DNA from 2 places in the Paenibacillus sp. CR_12 genome. Region 2 is predicted to be linked to the other one. Evidence: riboswitches for the same ligand, from Rfam matches in the RefSeq annotation. Region 2 holds a riboswitch; the other holds the start of a gene.

Region 1 (8,245 bases), on a different contig from region 2:
ACCTGCCGCAACCCCCGAACAATAGGATATGGATGGTTGTTAGTCTTATCCCTCTCAGTGAGACGCACTTAAAAAGCCGCGAATAACGCGGCTTATTTGTATTTAAAGGATCCATGAATAGCTTTCGTGCCATTAAGTTCGTCTTACCCAATCAAGACATGATCTTCAGCATAGCCGATTTTGGAGGCACGCTTTTTCTGAGCCAATGCGAAAGCCAGCGTTAATGGACCCAGTCGTCCGGCAAACATCGTTATCGTCACAATGATTTTCCCCACGGAGGACAATTCGCTTGTCAATCCCATCGACAATCCCGTAGTGCTAAATGCCGATGTCGCTTCAAACAGCACTTCCAAGAAATGCTCTTCGAGCATTCCTTCAGATATGGTCAGCAGCAAGGAGACTCCCAGCACAACCACCAAAGAACCCATGACAACGGCTAACGCACGCATAACGGTTTCTCCTGCAATCTTGCGTTTGAAGGCATGGATTTGACCGCCACCGCGAAAGGTTTGGATTGTGGCTAATATAAGTACAATAAGCGTATTGATTTTAATGCCTCCGCCTGTGCCTCCGGAAGCAGCACCGATGAACATCAGAATGATAATGAAAAATTGAGAAGCTGCCAGCATGCTGCTGATGTCAATCGTGTTGAATCCCGAGCTTCGGGGCGTTATTCCTTGGAAAAATGCAGCCAGGACCTGTTCGCTATCGTTCAATTGGCCAAAAGTCGACGGATTCCAGCTCTCCATAAAGTATATAAATAGAAAACCGAGCAGAGATAGCGTTCCTGTCCCGACAAGAACAACCTTAGAGTGAAGCGAAAACTTCTTCCATGAACGTTTTTGGAATACATCCACAATGACGATATAACCGAGACCCCCAATGATAAACAGCACCACAATCGTAATGTTGACGATCGGATCGCCAACGAAGGGCGTCAGGCTGTCAGACCACAGGGCAAATCCGGCATTATTGAATGCGGAAACGGAATGGAAAATGGCGTAATAGGCTGCCTGACCCCAACCGAAATCCTGTTGCCAGCGAAGCGTAAGAACAATCGAAGCCAATGCTTCAAACGCGAAGGCTATAAGCACCATGTACATCGACAATTTAACCAAACCTTGTGCCGAAGTCGAATGAGTGGTTTGCTGAATAATGAGACGTTGTTTTAATCCGATTCTTTTGCCCAACACAATGGCAACCATGACGCCAAAAGTCATAAAGCCGAGTCCGCCAATTTGGATCAAAATCATAATAACGACTTGACCAAACGTCGAAAAAACACTCCCGGTGTCCAAGACAACAAGTCCGTTTACGCATATTGCCGAGGTGGCTGTAAAAAAAGCATCCAGCAGACCAACGGATCTGCCTGTGGAGGAAGAAAGTGGTAGCGCAAGCAATGCAGCTCCGATTAATATCAGTGTGAAAAAAACAAGCATAATGAGCTGAGGGGGGCTCATATTTTTTTTAAGTTTGTTGATGAACAACTCCATTTTAGCAGGAGCGGAATGTTGTGTATTTCGATCGTTCAATTTCATAATGGATTTACTCACAAGTTCCACTCCCTTTCTTCAGTGATTGCTGGATTTTTCATGAATTTCTCTGTTTTGGAAAAAAGACGAATCTACTACTTTTCCGTGACTAATTTTCAAATAGTGGACTTCGTGATCTTTTTTTAACTTCAACAAACCTGTGTCAAAATCGGTATTCAATTCTTTGAAAAATAGTCCCTCGGCTATAGAGTTACTGGAATCACTCCCGGATTTCTTATTATCGATGAGAAAATGAGGACCATCCTTGAAAACCATGACTCGAATTCCGCGCTCATGGGTGTCATCCATTTGCTCGTCCATCCTTTGAACCGCTACAATGTGCAGATCCGTTTCGCCGATCTGGTTTAAGAGCTCGTTGACAATCGAGCCGCGTGTTATTTCTTGCCATCGTGTTTGTCCGGATTGTCCGATAATTAGTTGAGTTATATGAAGATTCTTGGCGGTTTCCGCTATAATTTCCGAAGCTTTTCGATCTTCATTCGTTTTGACGATAAAGGTTGCCCCATATTCATCACATTTCGTTTGCCACTCGGCCATATACCTTTCTTGTGCTTGATCGAGCTCATTTTCACGTTTTGGTATAACGCTTAACACAAACAGGGGACACTGAAGCAGACGGGCTAATTCACCACCTCGGCGAATAAGGCGTTCTCCGTTTGGACCGTAATATACACATACTAGTATTCTTTCGTTATTCAGCATTAGTAATCAATCCCTTCTTAATTTTTCAGAAGACGTTACACACCACAGCAGCTTAAACTAAAAAAGGCCTGGAAGCAGAGATATGTCTGCTTCCAGGCCTTGGCTGTACGGATCATGGACAAGTCAAAGTAGAAGAGTGTTCTCTCCCAAGACGCAAACGAGGTTAGCTGTCGGATTCGGGATTGAGAGTCCCCGTTCTTTCTTCATCAGAAAGAATTCACCCCTAAAGCTTTAGCAGCTTTGTTGGTTCCCCCGTTCCTCATAGAGGACTAAGCGAATGCGTATAAAATTGATCGTAATTCATATTATGCTAAAACATGCTAAAAGTAAACAGTTAGCGACGGAGTAAACCATATCATATCATTGAAATTCAGTAGAACTAATGCTTTGCTATGGTATATACTACGCAGTGAAGTCTACGGGGTTTCATGGTCTGTCATTATTGAAAGGGGCATATAGGATGGCTAATGGTAAATCCGAGCAGTTAAAGTCATTAAAACAGTTCAAGCTATCATCATCACGCCTGATCCTTCTTGGTTTCGCCGTACCGATTGTAATCGGCGCAATCTTGTTGGCGTTGCCTTTATCTTCGTCATCAGGTGAAAGTATAGGTTGGATAAACGCTTTGTTCACCTCGACATCTGCAGTGTGCGTAACCGGATTGGCCGTAGTGGATACAGGAGCGGACTTCTCCATTTTTGGTCAAATTATTATCATGTGCCTGATTCAGGTCGGCGGTCTTGGTTTCATGACGTTCGGAGTTTTGATCGCCGTTGTACTCGGTAAGAAAATTGGACTGAAAAATCGACTGCTCCTCCAAGAATCTACTAATGCATTATCAACGCAAGGCGTAGTGAGGCTTTCTCTAGGTATTTTTCTGATTGCGCTTATTATCGAGTTCATAGGTGCAGCCTTGTTAATCGTTCGGTGGGAAGCGGAACTGGGCTTAGGCCAAGCTATTTATTACGGGATGTTCCACTCCGTCTCTTCGTTTAATAACGCCGGCTTCGGCCTCTGGTCGGACAGTTTGAGCCGGTATGTGGGTGACCCGCTAGTCAACCTCGTTATCACCTTGCTTTTTATCATTGGCGGCCTTGGATTTACTGTAGTGTTGGACGTATGGAAGCATAGAAGATGGAACAAGCTGTCCCTTCATTCCAGAATCGTTTTGTCGACTTCAGCATTTCTATGTTTAGCCGGGTTTATCGTTATTTTCATTATTGAGTTGTTCAATTCCCGTACATTCGGCCCTTTGACCTGGGGAGAGCGGATATGGGCGGGGTATTTTCAAGGCGTGGTAACTCGTACGGCCGGGTTTAATACCATTGATATATCTGCGATGATGACAACTTCTCAATTTTTCATGATTTTCCTTATGTTTATCGGTGCCTCCTCCGGATCTACGGGAGGCGGGATCAAAACCAATACATTTGCCGTGCTTTTATTCACCTTGATTAGTATCATTAAGGGGAAGGAGGACGTGCAGTTATTGAACCGACGCATCCCCCAATCCATTATCCTCCGATCTATAGCAGTCATGGTGATTTCGGTGAGCGTTGTGATTGGCGCTACTTTCTTGCTGACCATAAGCGAACATAGCTTGCAAAAGGATTTTATGGAGGTTCTGTTCGAAGTGACCTCTGCATTCGGCACAGTGGGTCTATCAATGGGATTGACGCCCGAGCTGTCTCCGTTTGGAAAAGGAGTCATCATTTTGACCATGTATATCGGCAGACTCGGCCCCTTAACTCTGGCCTTTGCGCTGTCACAAAGAGTCGTCAAACAAAAATATCGGTTGCCTGAAGAGAAAGTGCTTATTGGCTAAGAAGAACGTACATAAACGTAGGGGATCGATACCGTCAATACGAAAAATAAGGTTCAGCTGGAGTAGTCTAATTAGTACTCCGGAACTGAACCTTACGCGTTCTATGTTCTGTTATGCTTTCACTGAGGTTTCTTACCTATCCGCCCCGTCCGTTTCCTTCCCTGGGCTGGCTAATCCAAACTTCTTAACCATAAGTTTGATGGTTAACCCTTGAACGAGAAGCGAGAAAAGAACGACGCTGAAGGTGAGTACGAGTATATCGTCACGGCCGTCAAAGGTTGTGGGCAAGCTCAAGGCGAGTGCGATCGACAAGCTGCCCTTTAACCCTCCCCAATTCAAAACCACCTTCCATGAAGAAGGGAAGGATTTCAGGAAGTACAGGCTTACGTAAACGGCCAATGTTCTTCCGATTAGAACGATGAGAATGGCTGTCCCGATTAACGCCCATTTCTCCGCGAAGTTAATATGCTTGATTTCTAGGCCGATCATTAAGAAAATCAACGAATTCGCGATTAACGTGATGACGTCCCAGAACGAATTAATGTTCATTTTGGTTGTATCCGACATCCCGATGCGCGCTCCGTAACTGCCAAAAATCAAGCCGCCCACGACAACGGCAATTACGCCGGATACGTGGAAATGCTCGGCGATAAAGAAACTTCCGAAGAACAGGAGCATAGAGAAGGCTATTTCCAGCGGATAGTCATCATAGAAGCGAATGAGCTGCGAGAACAGGTACCCTAACAGGCCTCCAACCGCAATTCCGCCAATACTAAATTTTAAAAAGAGCAATACACCACTTCCTATTCCCGCCCAACCCATTTCCATATACGTGAGCAAATAAACAGAGGAAATTTGAAATAACACAACGGCAATTCCGTCATTAAACAGCGACTCGCCCTCGATGATCGTCACAATTTTCTTCGGTACCCCTAAAGATTTGAAGATGGAGATGACACTGATCGGATCCGTGGCGCTCATCAAAGCAGCAAAAGTAAATGCAACAATCAGAGGCAATCCCATAAAACCATACATGGCAAGAGCAATAAGAAGGAAAGAGAGCAAGGTTCCGCCAAAAGCGAGGGCAATCACCGGCTTTCCTTGTTTACGAAGCTGCGAGAACGGAAGCTTTAACGTGGCGTCTCCAAGAAGGATAGGCAGAAATAAGGAGATAATGGTCGCTTGAAACACATTCGATTGGGTTATGAACGATTCGGCCTCATCCAACACCGGTATATGGACCAGGCCAAGCAGCAGGCCTACAATAACAGTGCAATCGAGTAAGGTTGATTCATTTTTTTGGCTATCGCAATAACACCCATCGATATCCCAAGCAAAATCAGCAGTTGAACGAAAACCTCATTAAAATGATGCATACCGGCACCCCTCGCCAAAGGATAAAATCTCCATTTATTGTAACCTAAAGACCCCATAACACCAAATATGTTGACATACGGGACTTTGAGGGAGTATTTTTATGAATATAAAATAAAAAAATTCACAGAGTCATAAATCACATGGATAAGGTTGTGAAATGCCACATGCCCAAAAAATTCTCGGATGAAGAGCGTGAATGGATTCGTCAAAAACTGCTGACGGAGGGACGCCACCATTTTGAAACGTCGGGCCTCCGCAAAACAAGCGTTGAAGATTTAACGAAAGCTGCCGGCATTGCTCAAGGCTCGTTTTACATGTTTTTTGGATCGAAGGAGGAAATATATTATGAACTGATCCTGGAGGAGGAGCAGCGAATCCGCAATGCCGTCCTGGATTTATTCCCTCCTGAAGAGGTAAGCAGCAAGGATAGCATTAAACGGTTTCTCTTGTATTCATTGGGGATGATGGATGAGAGCCCGCTGCTTCGGCAGATGATGGATCGTGGGGAGATGGAGCTATTGTTTAGAAAATTGCCGAAAGACTTGCTCGAGCGTAACTTTATGGAGGACCAAGACGCGCTATTGCCTGTGATCACAGCTTGGCAGAAGGCCGGCATTTTATCTGGCACGGCACCCGAATCCATCGTGGGAATGATCAGATCCTTGGCACTACTTACGCTGCACAAAAAAGAGATTGGAGAAGAGCAATTTTCATCAACCATCGAATTGTTAGTCGAGTTATTATCTGCGGGCATGCTTGCAGTGTCTAAAGCGGTGAAGGGGGAGGGGGCGTCGTGATCGAAGTAAAAGGGCTTCATTATACGTATCCCAATCATAAAAAGCCGATCCTGAAGGGGCTTGATTTTGTCGTTTCGCCTGGAGAAATCTTTGGATTTCTCGGCCCCTCCGGCGCTGGGAAAAGCACGACGCAAAAACTGCTGATCGGTGCTTTGAAAGGATACCAGGGAAGTATTAAAGTCCTGGGGAACGAGATCAGGGATACGGGTCCCGAATATTACGAGCGAATCGGAGTGGCTTTTGAATTCCCGAACTTCTACAGTAAATTTTCAGTTCTTGATAATCTAAAACTCTTTCGTTCCCTTTATCAGGGGGAGACAGAGGATCCAATGAGGCTGCTGGAACAAGTCGATCTGAAGGAAGCCGCGAATATGAAGGTTTCCCAGCTTTCCAAGGGCATGAAGATGAGGCTGAATTTCTGTCGGGCGTTACAGCATGACCCGGATATATTATTTCTGGATGAACCTACGTCCGGATTAGACCCGATGAATGCCCAACGAATGAAGGAGTTGATTCTTGCCAAAAAGGCTGCCGGCAAGACAATTCTAATCACAACGCATAATATGCAAGCGGCCGAAGAGCTTTGTGATCGGGTAGCCTTCATCGCCGACGGCGAAATTAAGCTGGTCGATTCGCCAAAGGAATTGAAACTCCGGAAGGGAAGAAGGACGGTGCGAGTCGAATACCGCAAGGGCGTAGAGTTAGTGGATGCCGTATTTTGTCTCGATGGCATCGGTGAGAACGGCCAATTTCTTAGGCTTATACAGGATTTTCGCCCTGAGACCATACATTCTCAAGAAGCATCGCTTGAACAAATTTTTATTGAGGTGACGGGGAGGCAACTTGTATGAAGGGCTTATCCCTTTTTGTCTTTGATCTGCGTTTTCAGTGGCGTCACGGTTTCTATTGGGTTTATGCATTCGTCTGTACCTGTTATTGGATTCTGCTTCGTTTCGTACCCGAAGCTTACCAGGAGACAACAGCGATTGTGCTGACCTTCAGCGATCCGGCCGCACTGGGGCTTATCATGGCTGGCGGTATGGTTCTGCTGGAGAGAGACCAAGGCGTCCACGACCCGTTGTTTGTATCGCCGGTGCACATTCGGGATTATCTGCTGGCGAAGGCGGCCTCTTTGTCGGTGTTATCCCTTGCGGCAGGCTGGGTGATTCATATGGCGACCGGCAGTCTTCCGAAATATCCGCTTGCTTTTTCTGCCGGCATTGTCTTAACATCATCCTTCATGACCTTGCTGTCGATTGGGGTGGCGGCACGCCAGCGGACGATTAACGGGTTTATACTGATGGTGCAAGCTTATGGGCTGCCATTCGTCCTTCCATTGCTCGGTTTCCTTCAATTGTGGGAGGCTGGCCTGTTTTTCGCCCTTCCGACCGAAGGAACACTCCGGTTACTTGTATCTCCTAGTGGCGGCCTATCCATGGGAAGCGTTCTATATTCTGTTACTATCCTATTGATATGGAACGTTGCGGTGTACCTCTGGGCACACCATTCCTACAGTCGACATGTGCTGATGCGGATTGGAGAGGGAGGAGCCAAGAATGTACAAATATAAATTCCTTATGTTAAAGGACCTACGTCTTGCGTGGAAGGATCCCGTTCTTATGGCAGTCCTGATCGGCCCGTTGATGCTTCTCTTACTATCGAGATGGGGATATCCCGTCGCTGATAATTGGTTGGATGTTAACTATTCGTTTCAACTGGAACCTTACCGCGGCTTCACTGCATCGTTATTGGTCACTACCATTCCTATGTTAACAGGAATGCTTACGGGTCTGCTGATGCTTGACGAACGCGACGAGAATATGATTGCTTATTATGCGGTGACCCCTTTATCGAATAAAGGCTACTTGCTTTATAGATTAGCGCTTCCTTTTCTGCTGTGTACCGTTTTGTCTATCGCATACTTGTCTCTTTCCAACTTGTCAGAGATTGGTGTAGACAGTTTATTTGTTATACTTCTGCTGGCACTGGAA
Region 2 (8,245 bases):
GCATCAGCCTCAAGGACATTGCCGATACGATGTATGTCAGCCAGCATTATTTATCCCATCTGTTCAAAAAAGAAGTCGGCGATTCCCCCTTCAATTACTTGATATCCCGCCGGATTGAAGAGGCCAAGCGCCTGCTGGCGGATTCCGAAATGCCGGTGCATGAGGTTGCTTCCCAAGTCGGCTACGGCAACGACAAGTATTTCTCGATGTTATTCAAGAAAATTACCGGTCAAACGCCAAGCTCGTTCCGTGAACAGAGCAAAATGGCCGTGGAGTGAAGGAATTTTCGTTTGTTTTCCTTTCAATAAAGCAGGCAGCCGCAATGGTACGGCTGCCTGCTTTATATATATTACTGTCATATGTCCTTCTATATCGTCAAAAGTATGGAGCATGCTTGATTTTGACGGGGCCGACCGTTTCGATCCTGCTCTGGCATCCGAGACGGTACCCCTCTTCGATTTCTTCCGGATCCAGGCGCCGTTCTTCGGCCAGATTGGGTTCGGACAGATACTCGATTCCCTCCACCACCATGCAGCGGCAGCGCGCACATGTCCCTCTTTTGCAAAAAGAGTTCCAATCCACCTCATTCCGCTCGGCCAAGTCAAGCACCGTCATGCCCAGAACAGGGGCCACGCTGCGCTGAACCTCGCGGCCCGTAAGCTCGATGATCCGGTCCGGCACGGCTTCCATTCTCTCTTCCGCTGCCGGGAGCGACGTTTTTTCTCCGCTGTTCCCGCCCTTTTTGTTTTTCCAGAATTTAAACACGCCTTTATCCCCCTATGCATGTAATCATCAGGTTATGTATGAATTCCTTCAATTATTATACTGGAAAGTTTAAAAAATCAACATGCTTACTCTTATCGATTCTATGACATCATGCAATTGGAACTCTATGAAAATTTTGCTATACTAGCGTATGCTAGAGCAAATCCCATATTCTATGAGAATCATTCTATTATTTTATTGGGTTGGAGGGAAAACAATAGCATGCTGCATAAACCAATAGGAAAAACAGCCGTCGCTGCCGTTCTTGCCTTATCTCTGCTCGGAACCGCTCCCCATATCGGCCAGGTACAGGCTGCGCCTGCCATTTCGGTAAAGCTGGATGACGTTGCGCTTACATTCGATGCAGCTCCCAGGATAGACAAAGGGGTCACTTACGTGCCGTTCCGGACGGTCGGTGAAGCGCTGGGCATTCAAATCACGTGGAACAGCAAAACGCAAACGGTGAAGGCCATTGGCGAGGTGAAAGGTCAAACGACGGAAGTGCTGCTTCAAGTCGGAAGCACGAGCGCAACCGTCAACGGTAAAAAAGTGAAGCTGGCCGCTCCCCCTGTCCAGCGGGAAGGCCGCGTTCTGATTCCGCTCAGCTCGTTCAGCAGCCAATTCGGCGTCAATGTCGGCTGGAATCAGGCGACTCGCACGGTCTCCCTCGTGTCGCCTCAGCGCGAAATGCATCTAAGAGCCTTTTACGCTTTGCAATCTTTCCAAGAGCGGGATCTCGTAGCATCCATGAATTCAGTCGCCTTCGGCTGGAGCCGCATTGATCGGGAAGGTCAGTTTACGCTTCAAGGCGACGAGTATCGTCTGCCTGCGGCGGCCGGCGACGTGACTCCGCAATCGATTGTTGCGGATGCAGCGGATCAGGAGATTAAACCGTACCTTATGGTTTACGCTTTGGACGGAAACGGCGAATTAACCAAAGTCCTCAGCGACAGCAGCCTTCGCCAAAAGTCCATTGAGGGCATCACGACCGCGGTGGCGGATAACGGATTCGGCGGCGTGGTGCTTGATTTCGAAGGGCTCGGTTTTAAACTGGATGCCGCGAAGCAGCAGAAGCTGCTTAATGATTACGTCAAGCAATTGAAAGCGGCATTGCCGAGCGACATTGCTCTGTCCTTAGCCGTTCCGCCATTGAACAGCGCCTATAAAGGCTATGATTACAAGACGCTGGCCTCCCTTGCCGATGATCTCATCGTCATGGCGTATCAGTACAATCCGGTTGGCACCAAAGCCCAGGTTCCTGAACCCAACAGTCTGGTGGACCAAGCCATTCAGCAGGCACTTCAGGCAGGCGTTCCTAAGCAGAAGCTCCTGCTCGGCATCAGCTTAAGCAGCGAAACCGCCACATCCGTCGACGATAAGCTCGGCTTGGCCAAGCGCTATGATCTGAAAGGTGCCGCCTTCTGGCGTCTGGGCTTGTTCCGTTCCTATAATAATGGCATGGAAGCCGCCGTGAATGCCTCTGTCGTAAAAGAATAATCTAGTGAATCCTTTCGCAGAATCCCAAATTATAATCTTCTATAAAAAAGAAAGCCTGACAAGATCATCTCTTGTCAGGCTTTCCGGTTATGTATCGAACTCTAAACTGCTTATTCCAATTAGCTCGCGCTTCCTACCAGTTTAGCATAGTTCTCTTGACTCAATACACGGCGCGCCGTTACATAACGCGGTTCGTAATAGGAGTCGCTAAGCTTGCTGATTCTTACGCCCTTGCTGCTGGAAGCATGCGCAAATTGTCCATCTCCAATGTAAACGCCCGCATGGGAAATGCCGCTTCCGCTTGTATTGAAGAATACCAAATCTCCGACTCTCAGGTCCTCGCGATCCACATGAACCCCGGCTTTAGCCTGACTCTGGGATGTGCGCGGAAGATCCATGTCGAAATTTCTAAACATATACAGAATAAATCCGGAGCAATCAAATCCGCTTGTCGTTGTTCCGCCCCATTTATAAGGCGTTCCTACCAATTGCTTCACTTGATGCTGAAAATTCGGTTGTTGATCAGCATAAGCTGATACGGCACCTGAAGAAAAAATAATTGCAGACCCAAGCAATGTGATGACAAATTTCTTCAAAATATGTTCTCTCCTTCGATGCCTACGGAGTTAGCTAAGGGTTCGGTTGAAGGTTCCCTATACTCTCTATGGTACAAGAATAATTCACCCAAGACGGTTCCCCCGTTTTCACAAACGAAATTCGGCAAAATTCATTAACATTTTGTAACCTTCTCTTAATATAGTATACAAGCAAGGATGCTGTCAATAATATCCTAGAAATCTATCACTATATGTTAATCAATGTCGTATAGGCTGAAAATTTTCATGTTTTTTCATTATGCCATCTCGTATACTCATGACAATTATGTAACACTCCATCGAACCTCCGGCGACGTTTTGTTAACGGGCATGCAACTTTTTTGCAGTTCGGAACGTTTACATATTCAGACAAGAAATCAAAGAGGTGATCCTTCGCTTATGAGTCAAATCACGATGGCTGAAGCTTTAGCAGTCCGGGCAGCAATCAACCGTCTCATGAATCAATTGATGTCGGAACGCTTGAACAACAGCAGCACGATCATTGAAAAAGGGGAAACGGCGGAGTATCCTGCTCGCAGCGTGGATGCCATTACGGAAGAGATCGAAGCCGCCGCAGCGGATTACAGAAAGCTGGATCTGCTGATGGCAATCTCCAACACGACGCAGACCATTAGTTGGAACGGCTCCGACATGACCATCATGGAGGCGATCGAGCTCGCCAAACAAATGCGCAGCGATATCGGACAGCTTGCCCATCTCGGCTCCCGCAAGAAACTGGAGCGCCAGAGCGGACGGGGAAGCGGAGATGGCGCCGTAACGCTGTTTAACGTGGCCCTATACGATCCGGAAGCTTATCAGGCGCAGGCGCGCAAGAAGGAACGCGAAGTGACCAGGCTCTCCTCACTGATCGAGCATGCCAACCATACGAGCATGATTACGTTCGACGCATCAAAATACATGGAGTAGCGGAAGCCGCCGGCTCCAAGCCTGCAGGCCGCCTCGCGTGCGGGTTTGGAGCCGGCGGCTTCCGTCGGCGGGCGGGAAAGTGCGGGCAACCGCTTATTGTTTGTCGGATACAAACAAACCTAATAGGAAACCAAAAACTCGACTCCAGTGAAAACGGATGACGGCTTACGGTTTACGCCTATCACCTGTCACAAGTTACGGACTTCGCTTACGCAAATATGATCGCTCCGTTTCCCGCTCTCTTCATGAATAATCAGAAAGCCGCCCTTGAGGGCGGCTTTTGTTGCCTTTTCTTTACGAATGTATTATTGGAACAAGGCTGCGGCTCCCACCAGGCCAACATCGTCCCGCAGTCCCGCAGGAACGATCTCGTAGGTTCCTAAATAAGACGGCATAACCAGCTTATCCGTCATTTCCCGAAGCTGCGGGAAAAGGAGCTCGCCTGCCCTGCTCACACCCCCGCCAACCACGATGCGATCGGGGTTGAAGCTGTGAATGACGTTAACCAGTCCAAGCGCCATGTAATAAACGGCACGATCGATGACCTCCACTGCGACGGGGTCATGAAGACGTTTAGCCTCGAATACATGCCTGGCATTCACGCCTCCATCGGCTGCGGCCAGTTCAGAAATAACGCTGGTCTGGGTAAGCATCCGCTGGGATGCTGCCAGGCCGATGGCCGTTCCTGAAGCAAACACCTCCCAGCAGCCATGGCTGCCGCAATTGCACTGCGGACCGCTGGGATCAATGATATGATGCCCAAGCTCCCCTGCAAAGGAATTGCTGCCCAGAAACAGCTTGCCATCCAGCACGATGCCTGAACCGATGCCTGTGCTGAGCGTCACGTAAACCATGTTCGTCGACCCTCGGCCGGCACCTCTTACATATTCGCCCCATGCGGCTGCATTGGCATCATTCAGCACTTGTACTTCCGTATTCAGATCTCGTTCCATCCAGGCTTTGAGAGGGACGTTGGTCCATTCCGGCAAATTCGTGCCGTGAATGACAATGCCCTCCCGGCTGTTAACCGTTCCCGGCGAAGCCATGCCTACGCCTCGAAGCGGGTGGCCGCCCGACACGCTGCGAATCATGTTCGTAATTCTCGCGACCACTTCCTCGGCCGTACGCGCTCCGGCTGTCTCCATTTGCTCCCGGTTCAGCAGCTGTCCTTCGGAATCAAAGAGCGCTGCCGCGATCTTCGTACCCCCAAGGTCAACGCCAACCACAAATTCTTGCTGTTCATTCAATTCGGTTTGCAATTTTTGTTCACCTGTTTCCGATAGGTTTGCTACTTCTATTGATGTAAGCTGTCAGCCAATGATCGCAGCTCAACCGGATCAATGGGCTTCAGCCCTGATCGGCCATACCGGACAGCGGAGCCGAAATGAACCTCGCTCACGCCGGTCTGGTCGATGAAATCGCGTATGATTTCCCACTTCAGGCCGTTTCCGGCCAATATCTTAAGCCCGCTGCCTGCGGCTTGTTCCACAAGCTCGCGAATCCTCGGGATCGCTTGCGGTGCCGGCTGCGGTCCTCCCGACGTCAAGACGCGGGTGACGGCCGGATATTTCTGCAACGTACGCAGCCCTTCGAATTGATCTTCCAATTCATCAAAAGCCCGGTGGAATGTCACCTGCATATCGCCCGTCCATTCCAGCATTTGGGCCAAGGCGGCCTCGTCGATCTTTCCTTCCGGAGTCAGCATGCCAAGGACCACGCCAGCCGCACCCGCCTTGCGGATCGCCTTTACCTCCGCAACCATGGTTGCTATATCCAGCGCGTTATACACAAAGGATCTGCTATGGGGCCTTACCATCACATGGACCGGAATCCGAACGGCTTTCACGACCTCTTCCACGAGACCGATGCCCGGCGTGAGCCCGCCTTCGGTGATCGCCGTGATCAATTCCAGACGGTCCGCGCCATTCTTCTCGGCTGTGATGGCATCGTCCACGCATGTTGCGATAATTTCAAGCAGCATGTTCTTCACTCCTTACTGTCGTTGGTTCGCTTATGCAGGGCGATACTGCTTCTCCACATAGTCCGCCAGCAACCTGGCTCCATAGCCGGTAGCCCCTGCCGCGGAGTGAGGGAATTCCCGTTTATACTGGACCGTGCCTGCCATATCGATATGCACCCATTTCATGGTCTCCGCCACAAAATGACGGATGAACAACGCAGCCGTGATCGCGCCTGCCAAAGTCGACGTGCCGACATTCCTCAGGTCGGCATAATCGCTTCTGAGCTCGGATTCATACTCGTCCATCAGCGGCATGGGCCATAGGCGCTCTCCGTTGCGCTCCCCGATCTCGACCAAATCGGCCGTTATCTCCTGATCGCCCCAAATGCCGGCGATCTCCAAGCCTAATGCCGCACCGACATTGCCGGTAAGGGTGGCGATATCGATCACCTTATCAGCGTTAAGATGGGCTGCGTGCAGCAGCGCGTCCGCAATGATCAATCTTCCTTCCCCGTCCGTATTCGCTACCTGAACGCTCAGTCCGTTCGGATAGTGAACGACGGAAGAAGGAAGCATCGCATCCGGTCCCGATAAATTATCCGCTACGGCGATCAATGCCGTAACCCGTACCGGAGCCTTCCGCGACACCAGGATATCCATGGCGCCCACGACGGCGGCTGCGCCGCCCATATCCATGCGGGCATCGCTGATGTCTCGGCCGATCTTAACGTTCATCCCGCCCATATCAAAGGTAACGCCTTTGCCGATAAGCACGATATGAGGGCTTTCCTTCCCGGATTCCGCTCCGTTATAGGAAATCTCGATCATCGCAGGCTCGTATTTGCTGCCGGCACCCACGGCGATCAGTCCGTTCATCTGCCGGTCATGAAGCTCTTGTCCGCGGTATACGTGAAGGTCTACGGGCGCTTTTTTGAAACGATCCTCAACGACCGCAACAAACGCCTCCGGATTTAACGTCTCAGGTGATTCATTCACCAAGTCTCGGGTGAGCTGCGTTCCTTCGATCCGGATTTCCGCCGTCCGGATGATGGCTTCCATATCTTCACGGGAAAGCCCCTCCCAGTCCTCTTGTCGAAGATGAAGGGACAGGGCCTGCAGATTGGCCGTAACCCCGCGATGCTTATTGAATTGATATAATCCGTACAGCCAGCCTTCCAACCACGCCTGGAGCTCTTCCTCCGCCGTAATCCCTGATGCTGCCCCGACATTGCTAGCTGCCGGGCGGATCAGCACGGCGCTTGATTTATTCTCCTTGAGCAGCGCTCTCGCGGCCGAAGCGCCCGTTCTTCGCACCTGCTCCGAAGTCAGGTTCGAACGTTGCCCCATTCCGGCAACGAGATCGTCCGACTCGTGCTCGGAACGTCCATAGAACCAGGTCAGCGTCTGGCTTTGCTTCCGGGATTCCGTTACGCGGTAATGAGACTCCTCTCCCTCATAAACCGCATAAATCGAAGCATCTGCCAGCTGAACTTCATCGATGGTGATGTTCATATCGAGCCCTTACCTCCTTTTATGAGAAAAATGCCTGTTACGCCTTCTTCATGATTTCTTCGTCATATAAATGGCACGCCACCTGATGTCCCGGCTCAATCTCACGGTATACAGGCGTAATCTGTTTGCATACTTCCATGCAGGAAGGACAGCGGGTATGGAATCGGCAGCCTGTCGGCGGATTGACCGGGCTCGGCAGATCCCCCTTCAGAATGATCCGTTCCTTCTTCTGCTTCGGATCCGGAACCGGCACCGACGACAGCAGCGCTTGAGTGTAAGGATGAAGCGGGCGATCGTACAGCGTATCCTTATCGGCCGTCTCCACGAGCGCGCCCAGATACATAACGCCGATCCGGTCGCTGATATGCTCAACCACGCTGAGATCATGGGAGATGAACAGATAGGTCAGGCCGTATTCTTCCTGAAGATCCTGCAGCAGGTTCAATACCTGGGATTGAATGGATACGTCAAGTGCCGATACAGGCTCGTCGGCTACAATCAGATTGGGACGCACGGACAAGGCTCGGGCAATGCCGATGCGCTGGCGCTGACCGCCGCTGAACTCATGGGCGAAGCGTTCGGCATGGAAGCTGTTCAAACCGACCGTTTCCAACAGCTCGCAAGCCAGTTTATCGCGCTCTTTGGAACTCAGCTTGGTATGAATCAGCAAGGGCTCCGCTACGAGTTCTTTGACTTTCATCCTTGGATTAAGGGAAGCGTACGGATCCTGGAAGACCATCTGCATGTCTTTGCGCAGCGGACGCATCTGGTTCTCGTTGTATCCGCTAATGTCGGTTCCGTTAAAAATCACTTCGCCGCTATTCGGCGTCAGCAGTCGGGTCACCAGCCGGCCGGTCGTCGATTTGCCGCAGCCGCTCTCGCCAACCAGGCTGAAGGTCTCGCCCTTTTGGATTGCGAAGGAGATGCCATCCACGGCACGGAGCTGCTTGGACGTACCAAAGAACCCTTTTTTTACCGTGAATGATTT

Evidence for each region. Region 2 has a riboswitch for cyclic di-AMP ahead of RB297_RS08165 (C40 family peptidase). Riboswitches for the same ligand answer to the same signal wherever they lie in the genome.
Region 1: another riboswitch for cyclic di-AMP. It lies ahead of RB297_RS03505 (universal stress protein); the one in region 2 lies ahead of RB297_RS08165 (C40 family peptidase).

The regions. Positions count from the first base shown of each region.
Region 1 covers NZ_JAVFHO010000001.1:794,219-802,463, forward strand. The annotation lists gene RB297_RS03495 (sensor histidine kinase) at 1-25, shown strand, start outside; gene RB297_RS03500 (TrkH family potassium uptake protein) at 144-1,493, opposite strand; gene RB297_RS03505 (universal stress protein) at 1,572-2,255, opposite strand; cyclic di-AMP (ydaO/yuaA leader) riboswitch at 2,392-2,541, opposite strand; gene RB297_RS03510 (TrkH family potassium uptake protein) at 2,716-4,080, shown strand; partial or broken gene RB297_RS03515 (cation:proton antiporter) at 4,213-5,456, opposite strand; gene RB297_RS03520 (TetR/AcrR family transcriptional regulator) at 5,622-6,254, shown strand; gene RB297_RS03525 (ABC transporter ATP-binding protein) at 6,251-7,105, shown strand; gene RB297_RS03530 (fluoroquinolone export ABC transporter permease subunit) at 7,102-7,824, shown strand; gene RB297_RS03535 (hypothetical protein) at 7,811-8,245, shown strand, end outside.
Region 2 covers NZ_JAVFHO010000002.1:986,470-994,714, forward strand. The annotation lists gene RB297_RS08150 (AraC family transcriptional regulator) at 1-278, shown strand, start outside; gene RB297_RS08155 (2Fe-2S iron-sulfur cluster-binding protein) at 376-765, opposite strand; gene RB297_RS08160 (stalk domain-containing protein) at 988-2,262, shown strand; gene RB297_RS08165 (C40 family peptidase) at 2,382-2,858, opposite strand; cyclic di-AMP (ydaO/yuaA leader) riboswitch at 2,862-2,995, opposite strand; gene RB297_RS08170 (hypothetical protein) at 3,258-3,785, shown strand; gene RB297_RS08175 (ROK family protein) at 4,091-5,044, opposite strand; gene RB297_RS08180 (copper homeostasis protein CutC) at 5,080-5,766, opposite strand; gene RB297_RS08185 (leucyl aminopeptidase family protein) at 5,797-7,257, opposite strand; gene RB297_RS08190 (ABC transporter ATP-binding protein) at 7,295-8,245, opposite strand, start outside.